DNA from 2 places in the Nonomuraea sp. NPDC049028 genome. Region 2 is predicted to be linked to the other one. Evidence: riboswitches for the same ligand, from Rfam matches in the RefSeq annotation. Region 2 holds a riboswitch; the other holds the start of a gene.

Region 1 (15,411 bases), on a different contig from region 2:
AGAGCAGTCTCTTCAAGCGGGCGATCGGCGAGGCGGGCCGTCCCGGCACCCGGGCCACGCGGGTCGACCTGCCGGTCATCGGCGCCGGCAAGGCCGCCACGGCCGCCAGGTGGGCGCTCACGCAGCAGCTCAAGCCGTACGTCTGGGGCGCCGAGGGGCCGACCTCGTACGACTGCTCCGGCCTCGTGATGGCGGCCTACCAGCGGGTGGGCATCTCACTGCCGCACTACACCGGCGACCAGTGGACGGCCGGACGGCACATCTCCAAGGAGGAGCTGCGCGCCGGCGACCTGGTCTTCTTCTATGGTGACCTGCACCACGTCGGCATCTACATCGGCGGCGGCATGATGGTCCACGCGCCGCAGACCGGCGACGTCGTACGCATCGCGTCCATCGCCCGCCGCCCGTTCGCGGGCGCCGTACGCATCGCCGACTGACCTCCGGACACCACGACAAGCACTCTGACAGCTGGGGCCCGGGCGGCTGGGCCGGTCGAACGGTCAGATGAGCTGGCGGCGGGCGGCCCAGGCCACGGCCTCGATCGCGGTGGCGACGCCGATGCGGTCGCAGATACCCCGAAGTCTCCGGCGTACCGTGCGTCCACTGATATCCAGTCGTCTGCCAACCCGATCAACCGTGACCCCCTTGGCAAGCTCCGCCAGCAACGCCAGATCCGCGTGGCTAAGCTCGACGCTCTCAGTGAGCACATACATCGGGAGCCCTCCCCCCAACAGCAGAACTCGAGACGTCTATGTCCGAGCAGAGCTGCAGCTCGTCTCGCAGACGGTAAACGCATTCTGGAAAGGTCGTCAAGCCAGCGGATACCGCCCTCTGACCATCGCCATTGACATGATCGGCTGTATGTGAAGTACTCGCCATATGTCGGCACACTTCGGGGCCCGATGAGGGATCACAGGCGCCCTTACAACGGCTCCAGCCCGCTCCCCAAGAGCGCCGCGAACCTGCTGAGCGCCGAATCCGTAAAACGCGAATATTCTTCGCATTCAATATGCGAAATATCGGAAATGTGGCTGCTTAGGGCAGTCTTTTGTACCCCCGCGCCGCCGGGTCAGCAGCGCCCGCCAAAGACCATGAACGGTTCATGCGCCAGAGGGAGAAGCCACTCGGCGCAGGCGGCCGGGAGATGCCCGCTCCCCGCGTTAAGGGACTGGCGAACGCCGCCGCCCGCGTTCTCCTACTCGCCGCAGGAGATCGGGCCGCTGTCAACCCGACAGCGGCCGGTACGGCCCGGCGTGGGAGCCGGGCCGACACTCTTCGGCGGCAGCCGGGTCAGTGGGTCGGCTTGACCAGTGGGAACAAGATCGTTTCCCGGATGCTCTTGCCGGTGAAAGCCATGATCATCCGGTCGATCCCGGCCCCCATGCCACCCGTGGGCGGCATGGCGTACTCCAGCGCCTGCAGGAAGTCCTCGTCCAGCTGCATGGCCTCCGGGTCGCCCCCGGCGGCCAGCAGCGACTGCTCCACCAGGCGCCGGCGCTGCTCGACCGGGTCGACGAGCTCGGAGTAGGCGGTGCCCAGCTCGGTGCCGAACCCGATGAGGTCCCACTTCTCGGTCAGCAGCGGGTTGTCGCGGTGCTGGCGGGTCAGCGGGGAGGTCTCCAGCGGGTAGTCCATGACGAACGTCGGCTGGATGAGCGTGTGCTCGACGAGGGCCTCGAAGATCTCCTGGACGAGCTTGCCCTGGCCCCACTTCGGGTCCCAGTGGATCTCACGCCCGTCGGCGAGTTTCCGGACCTGCTCCAGCGGGGTCTCCGTGGTGATCTCCTCGCCGAGCGCCTCGGACACCGCCCCGTACAGGGTGATGCGCGGCCACTCGGGGATGCCCAGGTCCACCTCGACGCCGTCGTGGACGACCACAGAGGTGCCCAGAGCGGCCACGACGGCCTTCTGGTACATCCGCTGGGTCAGGTCGGCCATGTCGTTGTAGTCGAGGTAGGTGCCGTACGCCTCGATCATGGTGAACTCGGGGTTGTGCGTGGAGTCCGCGCCCTCGTTGCGGAAGTTGCGGTTGATCTCGAAGACCTTCTCGATGCCGCCGACCACGAGCCGCTTCAGGTAGAGCTCGATCGCGATGCGAAGGTAGAGCTCCATGTTGTACGCGTTGATGTGGGTCTTGAACGGCCGGGCCGCCGCGCCGCCGTGGATCGGCTGCAGCATGGGCGTCTCGACCTCGAGGTAGCCCTCCTCGTGCCAGAAGTCGCGCACCGCGCGCACCGTGGCGCTGCGGACGCGGGCCATCTCCCGGGCCTCGTCGTTGACGATGAGGTCGACGTAGCGCTGGCGTACGCGGGCCTCGGGGTCGGTGAGGCCGACGTGCTTCTCCGGCAGCGGGCGCAGGCACTTGGCGGTGATCTGCCAGCGGTCGGCCAGGATCGACAGCTCGCCGCGGCGGGAGGTGATGACCTCGCCCTCCACACCCACGTGGTCGCCCAGGTCGACGTCGCGCTTCCAGGCCGCCAGCGACTCCTCGCCGACCTTGTCGAGCGAGATCATCACCTGCAGGTCGCCGCTGCCGTCGCGGAGTGTGGCGAAGCAGAGCTTGCCGCCCACGCGGTTGAGCATGACGCGGCCCGCGACGCCGACCTTGTCACCGGTCGCGGTGTCCGGGTCGAGGGCCTGGTATTTCTCCCTGACCTCCGCGTTGGTCGCCGTGCGGGGAAAGGTCACCGGGTAAGGATCGACGCCCTCACTGCGAAGGCGGTCGAGCTTCTCCCTCCGGATGCGCATCTGCTCGGGAAGTTCGTCGCTCACAGCATCAAAGAGTAGGGGATATGGCGAACTGCAAGGGCTCGTCACCTCTCTGCAGGGTGACTGCAAGAGCTCTCCCGTACCAATGACACATCGAGCTCAGGGGGGAACCGGCAAGGCGCCGGCCCAGGGGGAGCTCAAGGAGAGATCATGATGAAGAAGCTCGCGACCGGCCTCGCCGCCGTCGCCGCCACGAGCGCGCTGGCCTTAGCGCTGCCCTCGGCCGCCAGCGCCAGCACCGCGGACTCCGACTCCTGGGGCCCGGTTTACTCGCAGCACTACCAGGCCAAGGCCTCCGGCTGGGTCAGTGTGGACTGGAACGACGACGACCACGAGTCGAACACGATCACCGTCAAGGGCAAGCTCTGGGACCTGGACCACCGCAGCTACGACGAGGGCGGCAAGTGCGCGTACGTGAAGTTCCAGGCCAGCGACTTCGACGACAACTGGTCGACGGTCTACACCAAGAAGTACTGCGGCTACCCGGCCTTCAAGCGCTTCTCCTTCGACAGCGACGACGTCTCCAGCCTCCGCGTGAAGGTCTGCCAGATCGACCTCCACGGCTCCTACCCGCGCAACTGCGGCAGCTGGAGCGACCTGTACACCGGCGACTCCGAGTAACCGGCCAGGTAGCGACAGTCCACGAACGCAAGCGGCCCCCTCACCCGAGCGGGGGGCCGCTTGTTCATGTCGTGTTCCGGTTGTAGATCAGCCGCAGGCCGATGAGCGTCAGCCACGGCTCGTGCACGTCGATCGAGCGTGACTCGCCCACCACCAGCGCCGCGTGCCCGCCGGTGGCCACCACGGTCACCTCGTCGGGGTCGTCGGCCAGTTCGGCCGTCATCCGCTCCACGATGCCGTCGACCTGGCCCGCGAAGCCGTAGATGATGCCGGCCTGGAGCGCCTCGACGGTGTTCTTGGCGATGACCGAGCGCGGCCTGACCAGCTCCACCTTGTGCAGCTGGGCGCCCGCCGCCGCCAGGGCGTCGACGGAGATCTCGATGCCGGGCGCGGTGACCGCGCCGATGTACTCGCCCTTGGCCGACACCGCGTCGAACGAGGTCGCGGTGCCGAAGTCGACGATGACGCAGGGGCCGCCGTACTGGTCGATGGCCGCCAGTGCGTTGACGATGCGGTCGCTGCCGACCTCCTTGGGGTTGTCCATGCGGACGGGCACGCCGGTACGTATGCCCGGCTCCACGATCACCGCGGTCACGTCGCCGTAGTAGCGGCGGCACATCTCGCGCATCTCGTTGAGCACACTCGGCACGGTCGAGCAGATCGCGATGCCGCTGACATCGGCTCCCTTGAGCAATGGAGACTGGGCGAGCAGCCCTTGGAGCACGACCGCGATCTCGTCGGCGGTGCGGCGGGCGTCCGTGGCCAGCCGCCAGTGCTCGATGACTTCCTCGCCCTCGAACAGGCCGAGCACCGTGTGCGTGTTGCCGACGTCGATCGTTAGCAGCATCGATTACCCCCGTAGATCCAGTGCGATGTCGAGGGCCGGCGCCGAGTGCGTGAGCGCTCCCACCGCAAGGTAGTCAACGCCAGTTTCGGCCACAGCACGGGCCGATTCCAAGGTCAACCCTCCACTAGCCTCAAGCTTCGCCCGATTTCTCACGATGTGGACGGCTTGGGCGGTCTCCTCGACCGTGAAGTTGTCGAGAAGGATCTCCTCGGCGCCTTCTTCGAGCACCGGGCCGAGCTGGTCGATCCGGTCCACCTCCACCTCGATCGGCAGCTCCGGATAGCGCTCTCTCACCGCGCGGAACGCCTCGGCCACGCCGCCGGCGGCCACCACGTGGTTGTCCTTGATCAGCGCCGCGTCCGACAGGGACATCCGGTGGTTGACGCCGCCGCCGCAGCGCACCGCGTACTTCTCCAGCGCCCGCAGTCCGGGCAGCGTCTTGCGGCTGTCACGCACCCTCGCCCGGGTGCCGCTGACCGCCTCGACCCACCTGCCGGTCAGTGTCGCGATGCCGGACAGGTGCGTGAGCAGGTTGAGCGCGGTGCGCTCCGCCGTCAGCAGGCCCCTGACCGGGCCCTCCACGGTCATCAGTACGTCGCCCGCCCGGACGCGCTCGCCGTCCTTGGCCCGCCGCTCCGTACGGGCCGCGCCCAGCCGGACGAACACCGCCTCGGCCACGGCCAGCCCGGCGACGATGCCGTCCTTGCGGGCCACCACGTCCGCGACCGCGCGCTGCTCCGCCGGAATGGTGGCCAGGCTCGTCACGTCGCCCGCCTCCTGCAGGTCCTCGGCGAGCGCCCGGTCGATCAAGGCGTCGATCTCCGCCGGATCCAGCCCGGCGGCGGCGAGCTCCTGCGCCAGTCGCGGCGGCGTGGTGTCGCCGTGCGGCGTGTACGTCATCTGGGGCCCCTCCTCGGTCAGGGTCACGTCCAGGTGGCCCAGCCAGTCATTGTCGTCTCGGTCGGGGAAGTCCTCGCGCCAGTGCGAGCCGCGGGTCTCCAGCCGGGCCCGGGCGGCGCCGACCAGCACGGTGGCGACGGTCAGCAAGTTCGTGGCCTCCCACGACTCCGTACACGGCTGGACCTGGACCGGGGTCCAGCGGGCGTCGCGGAGCGCCCGCGCCGTCTCCGCGAGCGACTCGCGGCTGCGCAGCACGCTCGCTCCCCCGCTCATGCGGGCCTGGACCTTGGTACGGATCCGCGGGTCGGCCAAGCCCGTGGCCGCCCGGCTCGCGACCACCTCGCCCGGCACCTCTTCCGGCTGCACCGACGCGTGGATGTCCGCGGCGATGCGTTCGGCGAAGACCAGGCCCTCCAGCAGCGAGTTGGACGCGAGCCTGTTCGCGCCGTGCACGCCCGTGCACGCGACCTCGCCGCACGCGTACAGGCCCTCGATGGAGGTACGGCCGTGCAGATCGGTCCTGACCCCGCCGCTGGCGTAGTGGGCGGCCGGGGCGACGGGGATGGGCTCCGTGGCCGGGTCGATGCCGTGCTCGCGGCAGACCGCGTAGATCGTGGGGAAGCGGGTCTTCCACCGGTCCGCGCCGAAGTGGCGGCCATCGAGGAAGACGTGGCTCTGCCCGCTCTCGCGCATCGTCCGCATGATGGCCTTGGCGACGACGTCGCGCGGCGCCAGGTCGGCCAGCTCGTGCACGCCGTTCATGAACGCGCGGCCCTCGTGGTCGACCAGGAAGGCGCCCTCACCCCTGACCGCCTCGGAGATCAGCGGCTGCTGCCCGGTCGACTCCTCGCCGAGCCACAGCACCGTGGGATGGAACTGGACGAACTCGATGTCGCGTACCACGGCCCCCGCCCTGAGCGCGAGCGCGACGCCGTCGCCGGTGGAGACGACGGGGTTCGTGGTGGCCGCGTACACCTGCCCCATGCCGCCGGTGGCCAGCACGACCGCCCGCGCGTGCACCGCGCCCACGCCGTCGCGGGCACCCTCGCCCATGACGTGCAGTGTCACGCCCCTGGCCCGGCCGCGCGCGTCCGTCAGCAGGTCGAGGACCAGCGCGTGCTCGATGACCTCCACCGCGCCCGCCCTGACCGCCTCGGCCAGCGCCCGCTGCACCTCGGCCCCGGTGGCGTCGCCGCCCGCGTGCACGATCCTGTCGCGCCGGTGGCCGCCTTCCCGGGTGAGCTGGAGCTCGCCGTCGGGGGTCCGGTCGAACCGGGCGCCGCGCTCCATCAGCCGCCGCAGCGCGCCCGGCCCCTCGGTCACCAGCGTCCGTACGGCCCGCACGTCGCACAGGCCCACTCCGGCGATCAGCGTGTCGCTCAGGTGCTCGTCGGGACTGTCGCGCGGGTCGAGCACCGCCGCGATCCCGCCCTGGGCCCACCGGGTCGACCCGGACGAGAGTACGTCCTTGGTGACGACGAGGACCTTGGCCGCGGGATCCAGCTCGGCATAGCGCAGGGCCACGGTCAGCCCCGCGATGCCGGAGCCCACGACGACCACGTCCGCCTCGGCGATCCAGCCGGGATCGGGGGCCGTCAGTCGGAGGGGAATCGCCGGTGCACTCATGGAGTCTCCTCATTGAGGCGATTTCGTCAACATGACGATAACCCACGGGCGAAGGTGGTGCCTCCGGGGGGTGGCTCAGTCCTCCAGGTACGCGTAGAGCTGTGGCGATGCCTCTGTCAGGCCGGATCGAGCGACATGACGGCGTTGTCGATCAGCCGGGTGGTGCCGACCTTGGCGGCCACCGCCAGCACCGCCTCGCCCCGGTAAGACTCGCTCACCTCGGCGAACGTGGCCGGATCGACGAGCACCAGATAGTCGAGCGCGAGTTGGGGAGCCGCGCCCTCGAGCACGGCCAGCGCCGCCGCCCGGATCCTGGCCGGGACGGACTCCGCCGCGCCCGCCCGCAGGGCCCTGGAGAGCGTCAGGGCGACCTGCCGCTCGTCGGCGGACAGGTAGCGGTTGCGGCTCGACAGCGCCAGGCCGTCGGGCTCGCGGACGGTCGGCGCGCCGACGATGTCGATCGGCAGGTCGAGGTCGGCGACCATCCTGCGGATCATGGCGAGTTGCTGGGCGTCCTTCTGCCCGAAGACCGCCACGTCGGGCTGGACGAGGTTGAACAGCTTGAGCACCACCGTGAGCACACCGTCGAAGTGGCCGGGCCGGACGGCGCCCTCGACGATCGTGCCCATCTCGCCCGACTGGACGCTGACCTGGCGGCCGGCGGGGTACATGTCGTCGGCCGACGGGGCGAAGACGACGTCCACGCCTTCGGCCCGGCACGCCTCCAGGTCCGCGTCGAACGTCCGCGGATAGCGGGAAAAATCCTCGTTTGGCGAAAATTGCAGAGGATTGACGAAGATGCTGACCACGACGTGGTCGGCGCGTACGCGGGCCTCGCGGATCAGGGAGCGGTGACCCTCGTGCAGCGCACCCATGGTGGGCACCAGCGCGACGCTCCCCTCGCCGCGCGCTTTGACCAGGTCGGTGCGGTTCTTGGCGACGATCAGGTCCATATGTTGCCTCCGAGCGCGTCGAGCAGGCGCTCGGCCTCTTCGGGCTTCAGCAGCCCCGCGGCGAGCGCGCGGTCCGCCGTGAGCCTAGCGAGGGCGATGTAGGCGTCGGCCGCCTCGGGTGCCGCCAGGATCAGCGCGTCGACATGCTTGCGTACGGTGCCCGCGTCGCCCCGCACCACGGGACCGGTCAGCCCGGCGATGCCGAGCCGCAGCACGTTGTCGAGCGCCGCGCCGAGCAGCGGGCCGAGCATGATGCCCGGATGCTCCACGCCGATGCCCCGCAGGAGCTCCTGCGACTCGGCGATGAGCGTGACCATGTGGTTGGCCGCCCCGGCCAGGGCCGCGTGGTAGAGGGCACGGTCGGAGTCGGCGATCCAGACCGGCTCGCCGCCCATCTCGATGACCAGCGCCTCGGCGATGGGCCTGAGCGTGTCGGGCGCCGTCACGCCGAACGAGATGCCGGTGATGCGGTTGAGGTCGTCGTCCCGCCCGGTGAACGTCATCACCGGGTGGAGCGCGAGCGGCAGTGCGCCCGCCCTGGCGGCCGGCTCCAGCACCGACAGCCCGTACGCGCCGCTGGTGTGCACGAGCAGCTTGCCCTGGAGGTCCGCGCCGGTCGACGCGAGACCGTTGACCAGATCGGGCAGCGCGTCGTCGGGCACGGTGAGCAGGATCAGCCCAGCCGTCTTGACGACCTCCTCGGGCCGCGTCGGCCGTACGCCGAGTCGCTCCGCCGCCCACCGGTGCGAGGCGTCGGAGACCCCGCTGGCGGCGACCACGTGGTGCCCGGCCTGCGCCAGTGCGGCACCGAGCACCGAACCCACCTTGCCCGCGCCCAGCACGCCCACGGCCAGCCGCGCCGGCCGATCCCCTGCGTCCATGACGTCCACCCCTGTCGACCCTGATGGCACTGCCGCCCAGAGTAACGGCCGCTCGCGACTACGTACGTGACCAGGCTTTTGCCGCATGTTGAGTTACCCACAAAAGGGACAAGGGCATACAAAACCTGCACCCCCTGTCGGAAGAGATGAGGAGAGGGGTTCATCTCGTGGTGGCGGGCGCCGAGTTGACGACCCGACGCCCGCGTTGATCTACGGGGGGGGCTTACTTCGTGAGATAGTCCAGGGCATGTGGCTCACGTGGCGCGCCGCGATGCAGTACGCGCTGTACGGCGAGGACGGTTTCTACCTCCGCGAGCGCCCTTCGGGCCACTTCCGTACGTCGGTCAGCGCCTCGGCCGCCTTCGCCGACGCGGTTCTGGCCCTGCTCACCCAGGTCGACGCCGACCTCGGCGCCCCCGACACCATCGACCTGGTCGACATCGGCGCCGGAGAGGGCGCCCTGGTGGCCCGCGTGCTCGACGCCGCCGAGCCCGGGCTGCGCGCCAGGCTCAACATCACCGCCGTCGATCTCTCGCCCAGACCCGACGACCTGCCCAAGAGCATCGACTGGCGCCCCCGGATCCCCTCCGTCATCACCGGGCTGGCGATCGCCAACGAGTGGCTGGACAACGTCCCGCTCGACGTGGCCGAGCAGACGGCCGACGGGCCGCGGCTGGTCCTGGTCGACACCGAGACGGGTGAGGAACGGCTGGGCGACCCGGTGCCCGACTCCGACCGCGCCTGGCTCGACCGGTGGTGGCCGTCGCTGGGCCGCATCGGCTCGCGCGGGGAGATCGGGTGCCCGCGCGACGCCGCGTGGGCGGCCGTGGTGACCCGGCTCAGGAGGGGTCGCGCGGTGGCCATTGATTATGCACACCCTGTGGATAACCGTCCGTGCCATGGCACACTCACCGGCTACCGAGATGGTGCGGTCGTCGCGCCCATCCCCGACGGCACCTGCGACATCACCGCTCACGTGGCGCTCGACGCGTGCGCGGAGGCCGGTCGGCGGGCCGGTGCGATATCCACAGGCTTGTCCACACAGCGCGATGCGCTAAGGGCTCTGGGGGTCACCGGCACGCGTCCGCCCATCGCTCTCGCGCATGCCGATCCGACGGCTTATCTCCGAGCCCTGGCCCGCGCCTCGGAGGAGGGCGAGCTGATCGACCCGAGAGGGCTCGGCGGCTTCGGCTGGCTCGTCCAGGAACGCCGGTGACCCGTCGGCGAAGGACCTCAGCCACGACGGACCGGCTGCTTCCGCTCCCCCGGAGGGGGTTCCTGCCTAGGGACCCCAGCCACGACGGACGGCCGCGCTAACCCGTCGTCAGGTCGAGGGACTTCAGGCCGCGGATGACGTAGCCCGGCTTCCATTCCGGCTCGCTGGCGAGTTCCAGCTTCGGCGCCCGCTCCAGCAGGGCGCCGAACGACTCGATCAGCTCGATGCGGGCCAGCGGCGCGCCCAGGCAGAAGTGGATCCCCGCCCCGAAGGAGATGTGCGGGTTGTCCGGCCGTCCCACGTCGAGCCGGTCAGGGTCGGCGAACACCGTCTCATCGCGGTTGGCCGAGCCGAACAGCAGCGCGACCTCGGCCCCGCGCGGGATCTCGACCCCGTGCACCTCGATGTCCTCCAGGACCCACCGCTCGAACATCTGCAGCGGCGTGTCCCAGCGCATCAGCTCCTCGACGGCCGTGGGCAGCAGGCTCCGGTCCTCGCGCAGGCGTACCAGCTCGGCGGGGTTCCTGAACAGGGACCACCAGCCGTTGCCCGTCACGTTCACGGTCGCCTCGTGTCCGGCGTTGAGCAGCAGCACGCACGTACCGACCAGCTCGTCCTCGGTGAGCTCCTCGATCGCCGCGAGCGCGCTGATCAGGTCGTCGCCCGGCCGTACGGCACGCTCGCGGGCCAGGTCCGCGAGGTAGGCGGCGAACTCCGCCGCCGCCTTGGCGGCCAGGTGCTGCGACTCCATGCTCGGGTTCAGCTCGTACATCCGGCAGATGTCGGCCGACCAGGGGCGCAGCAGGTGCCGGTCCGCCTCGGGTACGCCGAGCATCTCCGCGATGACGGTCACCGGCAGCGGCTCGGCCACCTCGGCGATCAGGTCGCCGCCGCCCTTCTCGACGAACGCCCCGACCAGCCCCTCGGCGATGGCCCTGACCCGGGGGCGCAGCGACTCGACCATGCGCGGGGTGAACGCCTTGGAGACCAGCCGGCGCAGCCTGGTGTGCACCGGCGGCTCGACGTCGAGCATGCCGGCCCTGGTCACCCGCCAGAACGGCTCTTGGAACGCCGGCTCCTCCGGCCTGCCGAACTCCTCGTGCGTGGCCACGTGGAGGTAGGAACGGCCCAGCCGGCGGTCTCTGAGCAGCGCGTTCACGTCCGCGTGCCGGGAGATCAGCCACTGCCCCGTCGGCTCGAAGTAGCTGACGGGGGCGTCACGCCTCAGCTCCGCGTACGCGCCGTAGGGGTAGGCAACAAAATCCGGATTCCAGGGATCGAAGCGCACTTTTTCATCTTATGAGGAGGCTTGCTTGGCGTGCCTGCTCCGCATCCGGATGTTGAGCAGCTCCACGATCACCGAGAACGCCATCGCGAAGTAGATGTAGCCCTTGGAGATGTGCTGGCCGAGCCCCTCGGCGATGAGCACCACCCCGATCAGCACCAGGAACGCCAGAGCCAGCATCTTGATGCTCGGATGCTTGTCCACGAACCTGCTGATCGGCCCGGACGCGAACAGCATGACCAGCACCGCCACGATCACCGCGGCGATCATCACGCCGAGCTCGTCCACCATGCCCACGGCGGTGATCACCGAGTCGAGCGAGAACACCACGTCCAGCACCATGATCTGCACGATCACCGAGGCGAACGAGGTGACGGCCCGTCCCTTGCCGCCCTCCTCCTTCAGTTCCATGCTGTGCCCGATCTCGGTGACGCTCTTGGCCAGCAGGAACAGGCCGCCCAGCAGCAGGATCAGGTCGCGCCCCGATATCCCGTGGCCGAAGACCTCGAACAATGGCGTGGTCAGCCGGACCACCCACGACAGCGCCAGCAGCAGGAGCAGCCGGCTGATCAGCGCCGCGGCCAGGCCCATGACGCGGGCCCGGTCGCGCTGCTCCGGCGGCAGCTTCCCGGCCAGGATGGAGATGAAGATGATGTTGTCGATACCGAGAACGATCTCTAGTGCGACCAGGGTGAAAAACCCGATCCAGATCTGAGGGTCGGCCACCCAGTCCAGCATTAGGTACTCCTCACAGCAGGGGTTTCAGTTACCAACGAGGCAGGGGCCGCATAAGTTCGCGGTTGCGATTCATGGCCGGGTGTCGGTTATAGTGCGGATGTAGGTCATGAGTGCCAGCGCACAGCCCCGGCTTGCTGGCCGGCAACCCTCGCGTCCGCGGCGGGGTGCCCCGGGTGAAGACCTGGTCCGCCACGAGGTGTGGTGGGCAAGCGCGGGCTCGCTGGGTGTTCCGGGGGTCCGATGGCCCCAGGAGGTTCGCCGTGTCCACGTTGACGATCTTCAGCTCCCTGCCCGCTCAGGCCACCGACGCGCCGGCTGCCGAGCGCGCCCGTCCGATCCCCGCCGTACTGGGCGCCGATCTGGAAGTACCGGTCAAGGGCGGCAGGCTGGTGACGTACGCCAACCTCGACTACGCGGCGAGCGCCCCCTGTCTGGAGCCGGTCAGTGCCGCCGTCACCGCCGCGCTCCCGGCCTACTCCAGCGTGCACCGCGGCGCGGGCTACGCCTCCCAGCTCACCACCGCCCGCTACGAGCAGGCCCGCCACACGGTCAGGGCCTTCGTCGGCGCCCGGCCCGACGACGCCGTGATCTTCACCCGCAACACCACCGACGCGACGAACCTGCTGGCCCGCTGCCTGCCTGAGGGCACGACCGCGGTCGTGTTCGACACCGAGCACCACGCCTCCCTGCTGCCCTGGAAGCGGTCCGTACGGCTGGCGCCGCCCGCCTTCCCCGGCGAGGCCGTCCGCGCCGCCGACGAGGCGCTGGCCGGGATCGACGGCCCCAAGCTGCTCGTGGTCACCGCCGCCTCGAACGTCACCGGCGAGCTCTGGCCCATCGCCGCCCTGGCGCACATCGCGCACCGCCACGGAGCCCGCATCCTGGTGGACGCCGCCCAGCTGGTGCCGCACCGGCGGCTCAACCTGACCGCGCTCGACCTCGACTACGTCGCCTTCTCCGGGCACAAGCTCTACGCGCCCTTCGGGGCCGGGGTGCTGGTCGGCCGCCGTGACTGGCTCTCCTCCGGCGAGCCGTACCTCAAGGGCGGCGGCGCCGTACGCTCCGTCGACGAGGACATCGAGTGGCACGAGGACGCCGAACCGCGTCACGAGGCGGGCACCCCGAACGTCCTGGGCGCCATCGCCGTGGCCGCCGCCTGCGACGCGCTCAGCGCGACCGGCTGGACCGAGCTGGTGCGCGAGGAGGAGCGGCTCATCGCCCGGCTCCGGTCCGGCCTGGCCGCGATCGAGGGCGTGCGCGAGCTGTCGCTCTGGGGGCCGGACCAGCCGCGCGTGGGCATCGTCTCGTTCGTCGTGGACGGGCACTCGGCGCGCGAGGTGGCCGAGGCGCTGTCGGGTGAGTACGGCATCGGCGTGCGTGACGGCAAGTTCTGCGCGCACCCGTTCGTCCGGCACTTGCTCGGCACCGCGGACGGCGGCTGCGAGGACGACACGGCCTCCGCGGTCCGCGCCTCGATCGGCATCGGCACCACGGAGGAGCACGTGGACCGCCTCGTAGACGCCCTCCGCGACCTCGCCGCCCGCTGAGGTCACGGACGCGGCACGACAGCCGCCGCGTCGCCGCCCGCTGAGGTCGCGCGATGGCGAACCTTCGCGCGGCGGGTTGAGGTCAGGCGCTCGGTGAACGTCCGCGTGACGGCTCGTCGGCGACGACGTCATCGACGTTCCGCATGTCACCGCCCCGGGCGGTCGGTGGCACCGGCCTGGGGGCGGTGTCCGCCTCCGATGGGGCCTCCGGCCTGATGGAGGTGGCCGGCGCGTGGCCGGCGAGATCCTGCTCGGCCGCGCGACGCTCGGCGCGCCGCCGGTAGCTGTTGTGCAGGATGCCGTCGATGCCGAGCCGGCCGCCGCCCACAGCCACGAGCAGCAGGCAGGCCACGGCCAGCGCGCCGGCGAGCTCCCAGCCGCCGTTCTGGATCAGGACGCCGTGGGCGCCGTGGACGAAGATGATCGCGCCCAGCATGTCGACCACCAGCCCGAGGGCCGCCAGCCGGACCAGCAGGCCGATGATGAGCAGGACCCCGCCGACGGTCTCGACGAGAATGGCGAACCCGGCCGAGAGCCACGGCAGCGGTATTCCCATCTGGTTGAAGGCGGCGGCCGTGACCGGTACCCCGATCTGCATCTTCTGCCACCCGTGGGTCACGAAGATCACGCCGATCGCCACCCGCGAGATCAGAGCGGCAAGATCGAAAAGAATTCTTTGCACGGTTTTCTCCCCCCGTTCCCGATGTTCCTCCCCGGTCCAGTGGGCGGAATGCGCCGATATAGGGTTCCTTGACCTCTTCCTGTGCTGGATCACCACGACTGCCGGTGGCAGCATTGCCATATGACGGAACGCGTGGTCGGGATCGGCGTCGGGGCGAAAGAGCTGGCCACCGAGGACATGATCCTCAACATCGGCCCACAGCACCCGTCGACGCACGGGGTGCTCAGGCTGCGGCTCACCCTCGACGGCGAGCGCATCGCCACGGCCGAGCCGATCATCGGTTATATGCACCGGGGCGCGGAGAAGCTGTTCGAGGTCCGCGACTACCGGCAGATCATCATGCTGGCCAACAGGCACGACTGGCTGGCCGGGTTCGCCAACGAACTGGGCGTGGTGCTGGCCGCCGAGCGCATGCTGGGCATGGAGGTGCCGGTACGGGCCGTGTGGGCGCGTACGCTGCTGGCCGAGCTCAACCGGGTGCTGAGCCACCTGATGTTCCTCGGCTCGTACCCGCTGGAGCTGGGCGCGATCACCCCCATCTTCTACGCCTTCAACGAGCGCGAGCGCATCCAGGCCGTGATGGAGGAGATCTCCGGCGGCCGGATGCACTACATGTTCAACCGGGTCGGCGGGCTGAAGGAGGACCTGCCGTACGGCTGGCTGGACCGGGTGTCGGAGACCGTCGCCGAGACCCGGCGCCGGGTGCCCGACATCGAGAATCTCATCCTCAACAACGAGATCTTCCTGGCCCGTACCAAGGGTGTCGGCGTCCTGACCCGCGAGCAGATCCTGCAGTACGGCGTGAGCGGCCCCATCGCCCGCGCCTCCGGCGTCGACCTCGACCTGCGGCGCGACCAGCCGTACCTGGCCTATCCCGAGCTGCCGGTGAAGGTGGTCACGCGCGGCGCGGGCGACTGCCACGCCCGCTTCGAGATCCTGCTCGACCAGCTCAGAGTCTCGCTGGACCTGGCCGACGCGTGCGTCGACCGGCTGCGCTCGCTGCCGCCGGGTCCCATCAACCAGCGGCTGCCCAAGGTGCTCAAGGTGCCGGAGGGCCACACGTACGCCTGGACCGAGAACCCGCTCGGCATCAACGGCTACTACCTCGTGTCCAAGGGGGACAAGACTCCATGGCGGCTCAAGCTGCGCTCCGCGTCTTACAGCAACATCCAGGTGCTCCGGGAGATGCTGCCCGGGCATCTGGTGGCCGACATGGTGGCGATCCTCGGCTCGATGTTCTTCGTCGTGGGTGACATCGACAAGTGACCGACGTCGCGACTCCGCAGCGGGACAAATATGTCGACTGGCTGCGCGCTCTCAGTCTGATCGTGGTGGTGGTGTGGCAC
Region 2 (15,411 bases):
GCGCGGTCAGCGGATCGCCATGGTGTTCCAGGACGCGCTGTCCGCGCTCAACCCGGTCTTCACCGTGGGCTGGCAGATCAGCGAGATGTTCCGGGTGCATCGCGGCATGTCCAAGCGCGATGCCGTGAAGAAGTCCATCGAGCTCATGGACAGGGTCCGGATCCCGGCCGCCAAGCAGCGGGTGAACGACTACCCGCACCAGTTCTCCGGGGGCATGCGCCAGCGCATCATGATCGCCATGTCGATCGCGCTGGACCCCGAGGTGCTGATCGCGGACGAGCCGACCACCGCGCTCGACGTGACGGTTCAGGCCCAGATCATGGAGCTGCTCGCCGAACTCCAGCGAGAGAGCAACATGGGCATGATCCTGATCACGCACGACCTCGGCGTTGTCGCCGACGTCGCCGACAAGATCGCGGTCATGTACGGCGGGCGGATCGTCGAGAACGCCCTCGTGCACGACATCTACGCGAGCCCGGCCCACCCCTACACCAAGGGGCTGCTGGAGTCGATTCCCAGGGTCGACCAAAAGGGTCAGGACCTGTACGCGATCAAGGGCCTGCCGCCCAACCTGCTCGACATGCCGACCGGCTGCGCCTTCCACCCGCGGTGCCCGTATCGCCAGGACAACTGCGTGACGGACAACCCCCCGCTCTACGAGATCAGCGGCACGCGCAGCAGCGCCTGCCACTACTGGAGGGAGGTCCTCGATGGCGACCAAGGGTGAGCGCATTCTCGAAGTCCGCGACCTCGTCAAGCATTTCCCCCTGACCCAGGGCATCGTCCTCAAGCGGCAGATCGGCGCGATCAAGGCCGTGGACGGTGTCTCGTTCGACCTCGACAAGGGTGAGACGCTGGGCATCGTCGGCGAGTCGGGCTGTGGCAAGTCCACGCTGGCCAAGGTGCTGATGGCGCTGGAGCGGCCGACCTCCGGTTCGGTGAAGATCAAGGGCCGGGACATCGCCAAGGCCAGGGGTGGCGAGCTCAAGCGGATGCGGCGCAACATCCAGATGGTGATGCAGGATCCGTACACCTCCCTGAATCCCCGGATGACCGTCGGCGACATCATCGGCGAGCCGTTCGACATCCACACCGAGGTCGCCCCCAAGGGCGACCGCCGCCGCAAGGTGCAGGAGTTGCTGGAGGTCGTGGGGCTCAACCCCGACCACATCAACCGCTACCCGCACCAGTTCTCGGGCGGGCAGCGTCAGCGCATCGGCATCGCCCGCGGGCTGGCGCTCCAGCCGGAGATCATCGTCTGCGACGAGCCGGTCTCCGCGCTCGACGTGTCGATCCAGGCCCAGGTCATCAACCTGCTGGAGCGGCTGCAGAACGAGTTCGACCTGGCGTACATCTTCATCGCCCACGACCTGTCGGTGGTGCGCCACATCTCCGACCGGGTCGCGGTGATGTACCTGGGCAAGGTGGTCGAGCTCGGTAAGGACACCGAGATCTACGACAAGCCCGCCCATCCGTACACGCAGGCGCTGCTGTCGGCCGTGCCGGTCCCCGACCCCGAGGGCCGCGAGCAGCGTGAGCGGATCATCCTGCAGGGCGACCCGCCGTCGCCCGCCAACCCGCCGTCGGGCTGCCGCTTCCGCACCCGCTGCTGGAAGGCGCAGGAGATCTGTGCGGAGGAGGAGCCGCTGCTGCAGATCCGGCCGGGGACAGGCCACGAGAGCGCCTGTCACTTCGCCGAGACGCACGACGTGGTCCACGTCGGCTGACCGCCGATGCCAAGGCCCTCCGCGGGAGCTTCCCGCGGAGGGCCTTGGCGGTTGTAGGGCAGGCTGGGTCAGCGGGTGGCTATGACGGCCGAGCCGTGGCCGAACAGGCCCTGGTTGGCGGCCAGGCCGACCCTGGCGCCCTCGACCTGGCGCTCGCCCGCCCGGCCGCGCAACTGCCGGGTGAGCTCGCAGACCTGGGCGATGGCCTGGGCGGGGATGGCCTCGCCGAACGAGGCGAGCCCGCCTGACGGGTTCACCGGTACGCGCCCGCCGAGCGCGGTGTCGCCCGCCCGCAGCAGCTTGCCGGCCTCGCCTGGCGGGCAGAGACCCACGTCCTCGATCCAGTCCAGTTCGAGGGCCGTGGACAGGTCGTACACCTCGGCGAACGAGACGTCGCCCGGTCCGACGCCCGCCTCCTCGTAGGCGGCGTGCGCGATGGCGGCCCTGAAGGGGCGTTCCGGAGGGGGTACGGCGGCGGACGAGTCGGTCGCGAAGTTCGGCAGCTCCAGGACCGTGTTGGGGAACGTGGGCGTCACCGTCGAGACGGCGGCGATGCGCACCGGGTCGGCCACGCCCAGCCGGCGGGCGTACTCCGGCGAGGCCAGCACCAGCGCGGCACCGCCGTCCGAGGTCGCGCAGATGTCCATGAGGCGCAAGGGGTCGGCCACCATGGGCGAGGCCAGGACCTCCTCGGCCGTGACGACCTTGCGGTAGCGGGCCATCGGGTTCAGCGAACCGGCCAGGGAGTTCTTGACCTTGACGGCGGCGAAGTCGTCGGTGGTCTCGCCGTACAGGGCCAGCCGTCTACGGGCATAAAGCCCGAAATATGCGGGATTAGTGGCACCGAGCAGCCGGAACCGCAGCCAGTCGGGGTCGTCCGGACGGTCGCCGCCGACCGGCTTGAAGAAGCCCTTGGGTGTGGCGTCCGCGCCCACCACCAGCGCCACGTCACAGAGCCCCGCCATGATCCGCATGCGCGCGATGTCGATCGCCTGCGCCCCCGACGCGCACGCCGCGTAGCACGAGGCGATGCGGGCGCCGGACCAGCCGAGGGCCTGGGCGTAGGTGGATCCGGCGACGAACCCCGGATAGCCGTTCCTGATCGTGTCGGCGCCCACCAGGAACTGGACGTCGGTCCAGGCGATCCCGGCGTCCCGCAGCGCCTCCCGGGCCGCCGCCACGCCGTACTCCGCGAACGGTTTGCCCTGCTTGCCCCACGGGTGCATGCCCGTACCGAGCACCACGACGCTCACGACGCGCGCCCCCACATCCACACCAGGGGTCCGTCGGCCAGCGGGCCGTGGGTGAGCTCGACCTCCATGCCGACCTCCAGCTCGTCCGCCGTGAGGTCCTTGACCTGCCCCAGCACCACGATGCCCGCGCCGGTCAGTTCCACCGCCGCCAGCGTCACGGGCGTGTACGGCTCGGCGGCCACGAACGGCTCGGGCGGCGGGTAGGCGGCGCTCGTGTACGACCAGACGCGGCCGCGGCTCGGCAGCCTGGTCTCCTCCATGGACTCCCCGTCGCAGTGCGGGTTGCGGCAGAACCCGCGCTGCGGCGGGAAGCAGACCGTGCCGCACGCCGCGCACCGGGTGCCGATCAGGTGGGTGCCGGCGTCCTCGATGACGAACCAGCCGTCGATCGCAAGGCTCATAGGGAGGAGTATCACACAAGCGCTTGCTAGGTTACATCCCTCCCGCGCCACCGGTGCCGGACGAGCACCCGGCCCGACATGACCGCCGTCAGCAGCACCATGCCGAGCACCACCGGCAGCCGCGACGACGGCGCCTGGGACGCCGGCGGCCGGGAAACCGGGCCGTCGCCGAAGTAGCCACCGGTCCCCACACCGGCCCCGGCGGACGCGGCGGCGGGCCTCGCCAGGCGGTCGGCCGCGCGCAGGGCGAGCAGCGCGTTGGCCACCCCGTGCCCGTACGAGCGGTTGTACCCGTCGGCGGGCCGCCGCCTGGCGCCCTGCTCGATGGCCGTCCGCACGTGGTACGGCGAAAGGTCGGGGTACGTCGCCTTGATCAGCGCGGCGATGCCCGCCACCATGGCCGCGGCCGAGCTCGTCCCGTCGCCCACCACGTACGAGTCGGCGCCGTCGGCGGTCACGATGCCGGTCCCCGGCGCGACCACCGAAAGGTAGTCCTGGCGGTTGGAGAACGGCGCCACCTCCAGCCGCCGGTCGACCGCGCCCACGGCGATCACGCCGGGGTAGGCGGCGGGGAAGTTCTTCTTGTTGGTCGTGTCGCCGTCGTTGCCGGACGAGGCCACCAGGACGGCACCGCGGCTGATGGCGTACTGGACGGCCTCCTCCTCGGCGGCCGAGCCCTCCCAGGAGCCGCTGCCGCCGCCGAGCGACATGCTGATGACGTCGGCGCCGTGGTCGACCGCGTAGCGAATGCCTTTGGCGAGGGCGTCGCGGCCGCCGGCGTGCTGCTTCTGGCGGAGCGGGTCGCCGTTCTCCAGCGTGACCCTGACGGACAGGACGCGGGCGGCGGGGGCGACCCCGATGACACCGCTGTCCGCGTAACCGCCGCCCTCGGTGCCGGTCGATACTTTGCCAATCGCCGTCCCGCTTGCTGCGGGAGCCCTTGTTCCGTGGTCGCCCACCGCAGGGATGCCTACTGCGGCCCTGTGTGGTGCGGGGATGCGTGCTGTCCCGCCGTTCGCTGTCAGGCTGTTCACTGTCGGGGCGCTGTGGCCGTGGCCGGCGATGAGGCTGGCCATGGCGGTGCCGTGGTGGCCCCACAGGGCCGGTTCGCCGGCGTCGCCGGTCAGGTCGGGCCCGGCGACCACCGCGCCGGCCAGGTCGGGGTGGCGGGCGTTCACACCGGTGTCCAGTACGGCGACCAGCACGCCGGCGCCCCGGCTCAGCTTCCACGCCTCCGGCAGGCGCAGGGTGGCGAGCTGCCACTGTCCGGCGCGGGCCGCCGAGCCCACGTCATCCGAGGCGCTCGGTCCCGCCCCGGCCACCAGGACCCCCGCCGCCAGGGGCCCGGCCATCAGCAGGCCCACCGCCAGCGAGCCGGCCAGGGGCCTGATCATCTGGTCAGACTTCCGTACAGGGCCGTGGCCAGCCGGCGGGCGGTGTCACCGAGGCGTCTGGCGACGAGCTCGCCCGGCTGGTATGGCCGGCCGTCCGCGTACCCGGCGGCCGTCGCGACGACGTAGGCTTCGTTCGACGAGATCAACGCGCCGGTGACGTACTGCGACTCGCCGAACCGCTCGGCCGGCCCACCGGGAAAGGCCACCGGCCGCACGGTCGGCAACCGCCCCGCGATGGTCCCGGACCGGTCCCCCAGCCCATCACCCCGGCCGGCACCCGACCCCAGGCCCGCCAAGCGCCCGGTCCCGGTCTCGGGCCCGATTCCGGGCAAGCGTCCGGTGGCCGAGTCCGGCAGCCGGTCAGTGCCGGTCTCTGCCCCGACTCTCGGCAAGCGTCCGGTGGCCGGGTCTGGCAGTTGGTCGGTGTCGGTCTCTGGCGCCTCGCCGGGCAGACGTCCGGTACCGGTCTCGGGCCCGATTCCCGGCAAGCGTCCGGTGGCCGCCCCAGGCAGCTGGCCGGTGCCGGTCGCTCGCGATCTGCCGAGCGGACGGCCCGCGCCGGTGTCTGGCGTGCCGTCGGGCGGACCGCCGGTACCGGCCCCTGACGGCCCGTCGGGACGGCCGGTGGCGGTCGCTCGCGGCCCGCCGGACATACAGCCGGTGCCGGACTCTGGTGACCCGGTCGGCAGGCGGCCCGCGAGTGTCAGCGGGAGGTCGTCCGTCAGGCGGTCAAGAGGCCGGAGGGAGTCAGGGCCGGTCAGTACGGCGATGCCGACCGTCGCCACGAACGTCTGCGTGCTGTCCGCGTACGTGGCGCGTAAGGCCGTGACGCACCCGCGCAGCAGCCGCGCGACCCCGGGCTGGAAGGCCACCCGGCACGGCGACTCCGGGGCGACGCCGGCCAGGACATAGGTCACGCGGGCCCCAGAGGGGCTGGTGCCGGGTACGGAGCTCGGGAACACCCTGGCCACCGGCCACGCGTGCCAGCGCTCCGGCACGGGTGGCTCCGACGACGGCAGGGCCGCGGACAGCAGTGAGAGCAGCACAACAGACAAAGGGAACACGTGCACCTCGCGGGCAGGGGAGGGGTCGCCCGATGCCCGTGCATTCTGACACGCGATCGACGGTCCAATCTGACGCTTCGGTAAACAGACCGATACGCGGTGTAATTTCCTTTTGGCGGCTTTCGTCTCGCGGAGCGGGCGAGAGTCGCACATGGGCCTGGTCAGGGCGAGGGCGAGAGCCGCACGTGGGCGCCCGGTGGCAGGCCGAGGCGCTGGGCCGCGTCGCCCGAGTTGACGGCTATGGCGATCAGCCCGGCCGAGTCCGCGAAGGCCACCAGCTCGCCCGGCGGCACCGCCGCGAACGTCTCCCGGTACGGCAGCGCCAACTGCCTGCGCCCCAGCCAGACCCCGAGCGTGTCCCCGATCCGCACGCCCAGCGCCGCCAGGTCGCCCGCCGCGATCGACAGCTGGGTGTTGCCATAGCGGTCGACCGAAACCACCTCACCCTCGACGCACCCCTCGCGGAGCTTCGAGGTCGGCTCCGGCAGCGAAACCAGCCGCGAGAGCGGAACCTCGGGCCCCAGCTCGGCCGGTTTGAGCCCGCCGCACAGCCGCCCGGCCACCGGCGAGAACACGTCCCGCCCGTGGAAGGTCGGCGAGACCGGATGCAGGAAGTAGTCGGCGTTGCTGATCTCGTAGGCCGCCTCCGCCCCGCCGCTGGCGTGCATGGCCCACGACAGGAGCCCGTTGTCGGGGCCGATGAACACCCGCCCGCCCGCCTCCACGGCGACCGCCCGCCTGGCTCCGCCCGCGCCGGGGTCGACCGCCCCGATGTGTACGCCCTTCGGGAGATAGGGGATGGTTTGGGAGAGTATGGCGGCGCCGCGCCGTACATCGCCCGAGGGGATCAGGTGGCACACGTCGATCACCCTGGCCTCGGGGGCGATCCCGGCTATCACTCCATGACAGGCGGCCACATAGCCATCTTCGAGTCCGTAGTCGGTGAGAAGTGTGATGACTGAGGTCACATTTGGTGACTGTACGTCTCTCAATCCGCCGTGAACACCCGCACTCCGCACATTACGATTGGCACGGGCCCGCGTGCCCACGATGTGATCGTCGCGCGCCCTTCCGAGGAGGACACCATGGACACTGCGCCGGTCAGCGGTGACAGTGCTGCCCAGGAACCGTCCAGACGACCCCTCTCCGACCGCGATCTCGAACTCCTCGCCTTCGAACGCCAATGGCGGCGTTACGCGGGTGCGAAGGAGCAGGCCATCAAGGAGACCTTCGGGTTCTCCGCCACCCGCTACTACCAGCTTCTCGGTGAGCTGATCGATCGGCCGGAGGCGCTCCAGCAGGATCCGATGCTGGTCAAACGGCTGCGCCGGCTGCGTTCCACGCGCCAGCGCGAGCGCGCCGCCAGACGGTTTGGCATGCGCCCCTGACCTGCTGGGTAAGGCAGGCGCGTGAAGAACATCAGACAAACGGGATCACCCGGTATGGAAGCGATCCTGAAGGATCCGGCGGGAGCCGTGATCGGGCTCGACTTCGACGGCACCCTCGCGCCGATCGTGGCCGATCCCGCCTCCGCCAGGATTCATCCGGAAGCGCCGCCCGTACTCGCCGAGCTGGGCAGGTACGTCAATGCGGTGGCGATCGTGACCGGCCGGCCGGTGGCCACGGCTCTGCGGCTCGGGTCCGGCCTGGCTGACGCGCCGGGCTCAACCGACGCGTCCGGCCCGACCGACGCGCCCGGGTTGGCCGATGTGCCCGGCCTGGTGGTGCTGGGGCATTACGGGTTCGAGCGCTGGGAGGACGGCCGGGTCTCGGCGCCGCCGCCCCCGCCCGGCGTGCTCGAGGCCGAGGCCGAGCTGCAACTGCTGCTCGTCTCCCTCGGCGTGAAAGGCGTGGCGATCGAGGACAAGGGCCGGGCGGTCGCCGTGCACACCCGACGCAGCGCCGACCCCGAGGGCACGCTGGAGGCCCTGCGTGAGCCGCTGGCCGCACTGGCGAAGAAGCACGGGCTGGTCGTCGAGCCCGGCCGGCTGGTGCTCGAACTGCGGCCGCCGGGCATGGACAAAGGGCACGCGCTCGGCCTGTTCCTGGCCGAGCGGGCGGCCAGGTCGGTCATGTTCGTCGGCGACGACCTGGGCGATCTGGCGGCCTTCGACGCGGTCAGGAACTCAGGGTTGCCGGGGGTGAACGTGTGCAGCGGCTCGGCCGAGGTGACCGCGCTGGCCGAGCGGGCCGACATCGTGGTGGACGGCCCCGACGGCGTGGTGGCCCTGCTGCGGGAGCTCGCGTCGGCTTTCAAGGGGCACTAATTCGCGCTAACTCGCCTACAAGTACGCAACCCGCGTGCAAGCGCGCGCCGGTACGGTCGCGGGATGTCGAAGAGATACCTCGCCGTGGCGGGCCTGTCCGTGGCCGCCGCCCTCCTCGTCCCGGCCGCCCCTGCCTCGGCGAGCACCGCGAACCATCCGCTCAAGCTGCGCCAAGGGCTGACGCTGTCCCTTCCGAGCTCATGGAAGGTGTACGGCAAGGGCGACTGGATCCATGTCGTCACCGGCAAGTGCGCCAAGCCCAAAGGGGAGTACTTCACGCCGGAGTGCCGCGGCTTCTGGGTGCTCGGGCCCGCGGCCATCAAGGTGGGTCACGAGCTCAATCCGTACACGCCCGACCGGCCCTTCTACTCGGCGACCGACGTGGAGCCCTGCCCGCTCAACCGCAAGTGGAGCCAGACGTTCAACGGCTCGGCGGCCAAGGGGCTGCGCCAGGTCGGGCCCGGCCACAAGGCGTACTACCGCGCGTGGAAGGGCACCTGCGTCACCGGGACGGGCAAGGCGCGGGCCGCCTTCGTCCAGCGGGAGTGGTACCTGCCCAAGAGCGGCGTCCTCGTCGTCGACTCATGGAACACCCCCGGCCTGCCCGGCGTACTCAAGCACGCGACCTGGCGATAAGCGTCCCCGGCCTGCTCAAGCACGCGACCTGGCGATAAGCGCTCAGGCGCGCGGCCTGGCGATGAGCACACCGCCGGCGGCCAGCCCGATGAGGACGGGGACCAGCAGGAACGCGTTCCAGGTGCCGAAGCCGTCGGCGAGCGCGCCGAGCGCGAGTGGGCCGAGGGCCATCGCGGACCCGGCCCAGATCGGCGCGGCCGCGCCGGCCCGGTCGGGCCGGTCGCCCGCGTGCGTGATCAGCGCGGCCAGCGCGAGCGGGAAGTGCAGGGACGCGCCGAGCCCGCTGAGCGCGAGACCCGCGTAGGACAGGACGGGCCAGGTGCTCAGCCAGAAGAGCAGCCAGCCCACCGCGGTGACCGCCAGCGCGCCCAGGAAGAGCCGCGCGGGTGGCAGGCGTAAGGCCAGGTACGCGCCGGCGAACCGGCCCGCTGCCAGCCCGGCCAGGAACGCGGTCAGCCCGGTGGCCGCCGCGGCCGCGCTCAGGCCGGTGCGCGCGGCGAACAGTTCGGCGGCCCATAAGTTGAACGAGAACTCCAGCGCCACGCAGCAGCACAGCACGCCGCCCGCCACGAAGAAGCGCCACCCGGGCGGCGTCGGCCGTTCGCCAACAAGCAGGGTCGCCGAGGTCGTTGCCGGGGTCCAGACCCGCGCCATCGTCACGACCAGCAGCGCGGTGAGCGCGGGGGTGAGGAGCAGCGCGGCCCGCCAGCCGAGCGCGGTCTGCGCGACCGCGCTGAGCAGGAAGGTCGCCGCCACGCCCGCCACGACGCCGACGGCGTTCGCCTCGCTCAGCGCGGCCGGGCCGGCCGGCCCGTGGTGCTCGCTGAGTGCGGCCATGGCGCTGTAGAGGGCGATCGAGCCGAAGCCGCCGGCCACGCCATAGCCGAGCAGGGTCAGGGGCAGCGCGGAGAACAGCACGATCAGGAGCACGCCCGCGTTCATCCCGGCCAGGCCGATCCAGGTGGTGGTCCGCCTGCCGTAGCGCCTGGTGAGGAGCGGGAGGGAGAGGCCGGCCAGGATCGTGCCCACGGCCATCGCGGTGCCGTGCAGGCCGGCGACCGTGCCGGAGGTGCGCTGCTGGAGGCGGAGGAGCGGCAGGGCCGCGCTCAGGCCGTAGATGAACGTGGCGAACGTACCGAGGATCAGGTAGATCAGCCAGGTCGGCCGGTCCCTGGTCAGCCGGGTGCTCTCTGAGATCGCCGACATGCTAGGCCAGCGCGTCCAGCTGGGCGGCGAACCACTTCTGCGGCGGGAGTGCGGTGGCCGCCGCCTCCAGCCGATCGCGGCGGTTCATGCGCTCCTCCTCGGGCATGACCAGCGCGTCGTGCAGCGCGACGGCCGTGCCGCTCACGTCGTAGGGGTTGACCAGGAGCGCGTGCGGGCCCAGCTCGGCCGCCGCGCCCGCCTCGCGCGAGAGCACCAGCGCGGCGCGCGACGACAGGATCGGGCCCTCCTTGGCCACCAGGTTCATGCCGTCGCGGATCGGGTTGACCAGCAGCACGTCGGCCAGCCGGTAGGCGGCCAGCGAGCGCGGGTAGTCGTCGTTGACGTTGAGTATCAGCGGGTCCCAGTCCTCGGTGCCGAACTCGTCCTCGATCTCCTGGGCGCAGCGCTGCACCGAGGCGGTGTATTCGCGGTATTCGGGCAGGTCGTGCCGGCTGGGATAGGCGAACGCCAGATGCACCACCCGGCCGTGCCACTCCGGATGGGCGAGCAGGAACTCCCGGTAGGCCACCAGCCCGCGGACGATGTTCTTGGACAGCTCGGTGCGGTCGATGCGGACGATCAGCCGGCGGTCGCCGACCTGCTCCTTGATCGCGGCGATGTTGGACTCGACGTCGGGCTCGTGGGCCCGTGCCCACAGCGCCTCGCCGTCGACGCCGAGGCCGTGCACGCCGATGCGGGTGGTCCTGCCCTCGTGGGTGACCGTACGGCCGGCCCGGTCGACCTCCGCGCCGAGCAGGGCGCGGCAGCAGTCCATGAACGCCCCCGCCCAGCGTTCGGTGAGGAAGCCGGCGTGGTCGGCGCCCAGGATGCCTTCGAGCACCTCGCGCGCGACGTCGTCGGGCAGCAGCGAGAAGTATTCGGGCGGCGCCCACGGCGTGTGGCTGAAGTGCGCGATGCGCAGGTCGGGCCGCTCGGCGCGGAGCATCGCCGGGGTCAGCGTGAGGTGGTAGTCCTGGACCATCACGCGGGCCTCGTGCCCGGCCTCCTCGGCCAGCGCCAGCGCGAACGCGCCGTTGTAGTCGCGGTAGGACTCCCACTCGCGCTCGAACCTGGTGCCGAACAGCGGCGCGTTGGGAATGTCGTAGAGCAGGTGGTTGACGAACCACAGCGTGGAGTTGGCCACGGCGTTGTAGGCGCGGTGGAAGGTGGCCGGCGGGATGTCGAGCATCCGCAGCGCGCCGGTGTCGTAGCCGGCCTGGTCGAGCCGGCCGCCGGGCGCCTGGCGTACGGCACCGCGGTCACCGTCGGACAAAGCAGCACAGACCCACAGCACGCCGTCGTCCTTCAGGACCCCGGAGAGCCCGGACACCAGGCCGCCACCGCCGCGCTTCATCGTCAGCACACCGTCGTCCGAGACGGTGAACGAGACGGGTCCTCTGTTAGAGGCGACCAGGACGCTGTTCATTAAAGCTCCCTCCGACCATAGGATCCCAGCTATGGCGCTTGATGACCTAACCGAGGAACTCGCCCGCTCCGCCGCTGCCGGAGATCATCGCGCACTGGGCGAGCTCCTGAGGCGGATCGAACCCGATGTTCTGCGCCATTGCGCCCGAATCCTGCCCTATCACCAGGATGCGGAAGAGGCCTCCCAGGACACTTTGCTGGCCGTGGCGCGCAACATCGGGCGCTTCGAGGGGCGGGCCAGGTTCAGCACCTGGCTGCACATCGTGACGGCCAACTGCGCCCGTACGACCTACCGCACGCTGAAGCGCCGCTCGGCCGAGCAGACCTCCGACGAGCTCCCCATGCAGAAGCCCGACGCGCGGCGGGTCAGCGTGATCGCCGGGTCGCGGCTCGACCTGCTCGACGCGATGGAGTCGCTGGAGGCCAGCAAGCCCGACCTGGCCCAGGCCCTGGTGCTGCGCGACATCGTGCAGCTCGACTACAACGAGGTCGCCGAGCAGCTCGGCATCCCGCTCGGCACCGCGAAATCCCGCATCCACCAGGCGCGCAAGTACGTGCAGGGCGTGCTGGGGGAAGATTACCGCTGAGACTGTACGTCTCGCTTCGTGAGACGGTTGGTGGCTTGACGCGCCTGGCCAGGTAGAGTCAGCTCAGACAACTGAATATTGCTCATCCAGAGGGGTGGAGGGACCGGCCCTGCGAAGCCCCGGCAACCCTCCCGGATTCAGACTCGCGACAGGGCGAGGCCGACCGGGACAAGGTGCCAATTCCGGTCTGTGGTCAAGGTGGCCGCAGGCGAAGATGAGGGAAGGCCTCGCTTCATGTCGCACGACTTCGGACCCGCTGTCGCTCTCTCCTGCCGCGAGTGCGGCACCCGTTACGAACTCGGTCCCAGCTTCGCCTGCCTGGAGTGTTTCGGGCCGCTCGAAGCGGCCTACTCCTTCGGTGACGTCACCCGGAAGGACATCGAGTCCGGCCCCGCCAACATCTGGCGCTACCGCTCACTGCTCCCCGTGCCCGTCGACGTCGCCACCAAGCCGAACATGAACCCCGGCTGGACCAAGCTCGTCAAGGCCGGCAACCTCGGCCGCGCGCTGGGCATCAAGTCCCTGTACGTCAAGGACGACTCGGGCAATCCCACCCACTCCTTCAAGGACCGGGTGGTGGCCATCGCCGTCGAGGCGGCGCGTAACTTCGGGTTCCACACCCTTTCCTGCTCCTCCACCGGCAACCTCGCGGGCGCGGTCACGGCCGCCGCCGCAAGGGCCGGGCTCGACGCGTGCGTGTTCATCCCCGCCGGGCTGGAGCAGGCCAAGATCGCCATGGCTCGCGTGTTCGGCGGCCGGCTGGTCGCCATCGAGGGCTCGTACGACGAGGTCAACCGGTTCTGCTCCGAGCTCATCGGCGACCCGCTGGGCGACAAGTGGGGCTTCGTCAACGTCAACCTGCGGCCCTACTACGCCGAAGGCTCCAAGACGCTCGCCTACGAGATCGCCGAGCAGCTCGGCTGGCGGCTGCCCGAGCAGATCATCATCCCGGTGGCCTCCGGCTCCCAGCTCACCAAGATCGACAAGGGCTTCAAGGAGCTGATCGCGCTCGGCCTGGTCGAGGACCGGCCTTACAAGATCTTCGCCGCGCAGGCCAAGGGCTGCTCTCCCGTGTCGACCGCGTACAAGGCCGGCCACGACGTGGTTCAGCCGGTCAAGCCCGACACCATCGCCAAGTCGCTGGCCATCGGCAACCCCGCCGACGGCCCGTACGTGCTCGACATCGCCCGCCGCACCGGCGGGGCGGTGGAGGACGTCACGGACCCCGAGATCGTCGCCGCCATCAAGCTGCTGGCCTCTACGGAGGGCATCTTCGCCGAGACGGCCGGCGGCGTCACCGTGGGAGTGCTGAAGAAGCTCGTCGAGACCGGGCAGCTCGACCCGGAGGCCGAGACCGTGGTGCTCAACACCGGCGACGGGCTCAAGACGCTCGACGCCGTCGCCGACGACGCCCAGCCCACGGCAGTGATCCGGCCCTCGCTCGACGCGTTCCGCGCGGCTGTCTGACAACCAGGAAAGGCAAGTTAATCATGAGCGTTTCTGTGCGGATTCCCACCATTCTGCGCACCTACACCGGTGGTAACGCGGAAGTGAGTGGGGAGGGCGCGACTCTCCGTGACGTGCTGGCGAAGCTCGACTCCGACTACCCGGGGATCGGCGCGAGAATTCTGGATGAATCGGGCAAGATTCGTCGTTTTGTCAACGTTTATGTTGGCGAAGAGGATGTCCGTTTTGTCGACGGACTTGACACGGCCGCCCCCGAAGGCACGCAGATCTCCATCATCCCGGCGGTCGCCGGAGGGTAGTCACCCGCTCACTTAAGAAGGCGCTCCCATCTGGGGCGCCTTCTGTTTTTTCCGACAATTCAACGTTGAACGACTCACTCGCCGATGAAATGCGTAATTTGTTGATTGACTCTGTTGCCAAACGCTGTGCCACAGGTATGGTCGAGGGCGATCGTCTGGTGATTTCTCCATATGTCAGGCGATTGAGGGTCTCGCGTAGGAATGGGCGGGATCTATGAGCCCAGTAAGAGGAGTCGGAAGTGGCGCAGGGCACCGTCAAGTGGTTCAACGCGGACAAGGGCTACGGCTTCATCGCGGTAGACGGTGGCAAGGATGTATTCGTCCATTACTCAGCGATCATGATGGATGGCTATCGCTCGCTCGAACAAGGCCAGCGCGTCGAGTTCGAGATCACGCAGGGGCAGAAGGGCCCCCAAGCGGAGTCCGTGCGAGCGGTCTGAACTCACGAAGCTGGTATGTACCGGCAGGTCGCACGGCAGCGCAGTCCGGGCGAAACCACCACTCATCCTTCGTCGACTCGGCTACGGCGGGTCCGGGCGGGCCCGCCGTACTGACTGACCTGGGCATGCGGGTGTCTCAGCTTGCACTCGGCAGGGTAGAGTGCTAAACAGTTCGTTGGCACTCTCTGTTCGAGAGTGCCAACACTGGATCGGGACGATGGGGTCTGCCGAACGGAGATGCAGGCCCATGCCGTCGCGGGCGTCGGCTCGGTCCATTGAAGCCACCCTGCATCTGGGAGGTCTAGCCTTATGGCAGCCAAGATGATCGCGTTTGACGAGGACGCCCGGCGCGGTCTCGAGCGCGGCATGAACCAGCTGGCCGACGCGGTCAAGGTGACCCTGGGTCCCAAGGGCCGCAACGTCGTGCTGGAGAAGAAGTGGGGCGCTCCCACGATCACCAACGATGGTGTGTCCATCGCCAAGGAGATCGAGCTCGAGGACCCGTGGGAGAAGATCGGCGCCGAGCTGGTCAAGGAGGTCGCCAAGAAGACGGACGACGTCGCGGGTGACGGCACCACGACGGCCACCGTGCTCGCCCAGGCGCTGGTGCGCGAGGGCCTGCGCAACGTCGCCGCCGGCGCCAACCCGATGTCGCTGAAGAAGGGCATCGAGTCGGCGGTCGAGCGGGTCAGCGAGGAGCTGTCCAAGCTGGCCAAGGACGTGGAGACCAAGGAGCAGATCGCCTCCACCGCCTCCATCTCCGCCGCCGACCCCGAGATCGGCTCGCTCATCGCCGAGGCGATGGACAAGGTCGGCAAGGAAGGCGTCATCACCGTCGAGGAGAGCAACACCTTCGGCCTTGAGCTTGAGCTCACCGAGGGCATGCGCTTCGACAAGGGCATGACGTCGATGTACTTCGTGACGGACTCCGAGCGCATGGAGGCCGTGCTCGAGGACCCGTACATCCTGATCGTCAACTCGAAGATCTCGGCCAACAAGGACCTGCTGCCGCTGCTCGACAAGGTCGTGCAGTCCGGCAAGCCGCTCCTGATCATCTCCGAGGACATCGAGGGCGAGGCCCTGGCCACCCTGGTGGTCAACAAGATCCGTGGCCTGTTCCGCTCGGTCGCGGTCAAGGCTCCGGGCTTCGGTGACCGCCGCAAGGCCATGCTGGGCGACATCGCCACGCTGGCCGGCGGCCAGGTGATCTCCGAGGAGATCGGCCTCAAGCTGGAGAACGCCACC

The links. A riboswitch is a leader RNA that binds a small molecule or an ion and turns the genes downstream of it on or off. The one in region 2 is predicted to bind S-adenosylmethionine.
Region 1: it holds a riboswitch for S-adenosylmethionine, as region 2 does, so the genes downstream of both, ACGFJ2_RS20880 (aminotransferase class V-fold PLP-dependent enzyme) here and thrC (threonine synthase) in region 2, are expected to answer to the same signal.

Annotation. Positions count from the first base shown of each region.
Region 1 covers NZ_JBICTR010000005.1:283,433-298,843, reverse strand. The annotation lists gene ACGFJ2_RS20935 (C40 family peptidase) at 1-437, shown strand, start outside; gene ACGFJ2_RS20930 (LuxR C-terminal-related transcriptional regulator) at 501-713, opposite strand; gene lysX (bifunctional lysylphosphatidylglycerol synthetase/lysine--tRNA ligase LysX) at 1,291-2,772, opposite strand; gene ACGFJ2_RS20920 (hypothetical protein) at 2,920-3,390, shown strand; gene ACGFJ2_RS20915 (type III pantothenate kinase) at 3,455-4,237, opposite strand; gene ACGFJ2_RS20910 (L-aspartate oxidase) at 4,241-6,763, opposite strand; gene panC (pantoate--beta-alanine ligase) at 6,880-7,716, opposite strand; gene ACGFJ2_RS20900 (DUF2520 domain-containing protein) at 7,707-8,597, opposite strand; gene ACGFJ2_RS20895 (SAM-dependent methyltransferase) at 8,845-9,813, shown strand; gene ACGFJ2_RS20890 (cytochrome P450) at 9,911-11,101, opposite strand; gene ACGFJ2_RS20885 (TerC family protein) at 11,111-11,836, opposite strand; SAM riboswitch class IV at 11,939-12,054, shown strand; gene ACGFJ2_RS20880 (aminotransferase class V-fold PLP-dependent enzyme) at 12,097-13,383, shown strand; gene ACGFJ2_RS20875 (DoxX family protein) at 13,466-14,065, opposite strand; gene ACGFJ2_RS20870 (NADH-quinone oxidoreductase subunit D) at 14,186-15,331, shown strand; gene ACGFJ2_RS20865 (acyltransferase) at 15,328-15,411, shown strand, end outside.
Region 2 covers NZ_JBICTR010000029.1:21,492-36,902, forward strand. The annotation lists gene ACGFJ2_RS58315 (ABC transporter ATP-binding protein) at 1-727, shown strand, start outside; gene ACGFJ2_RS58320 (dipeptide ABC transporter ATP-binding protein) at 711-1,727, shown strand; gene ACGFJ2_RS58325 (lipid-transfer protein) at 1,796-2,980, opposite strand; gene ACGFJ2_RS58330 (Zn-ribbon domain-containing OB-fold protein) at 2,977-3,381, opposite strand; gene ACGFJ2_RS58335 (S8 family serine peptidase) at 3,408-4,775, opposite strand; gene ACGFJ2_RS58340 (hypothetical protein) at 4,772-5,830, opposite strand; gene ACGFJ2_RS58345 (SAM-dependent chlorinase/fluorinase) at 6,001-6,807, opposite strand; gene ACGFJ2_RS58350 (DUF3263 domain-containing protein) at 6,925-7,227, shown strand; gene otsB (trehalose-phosphatase) at 7,282-8,106, shown strand; gene ACGFJ2_RS58360 (hypothetical protein) at 8,170-8,742, shown strand; gene ACGFJ2_RS58365 (MFS transporter) at 8,785-9,948, opposite strand; gene ACGFJ2_RS58370 (trehalose-6-phosphate synthase) at 9,950-11,374, opposite strand; gene ACGFJ2_RS58375 (RNA polymerase sigma factor) at 11,406-11,960, shown strand; SAM riboswitch class I at 12,040-12,181, shown strand; gene thrC (threonine synthase) at 12,195-13,427, shown strand; gene ACGFJ2_RS58385 (MoaD/ThiS family protein) at 13,451-13,726, shown strand; gene ACGFJ2_RS58390 (cold-shock protein) at 13,966-14,166, shown strand; partial or broken gene groEL (chaperonin GroEL) at 14,476-15,411, shown strand, end outside.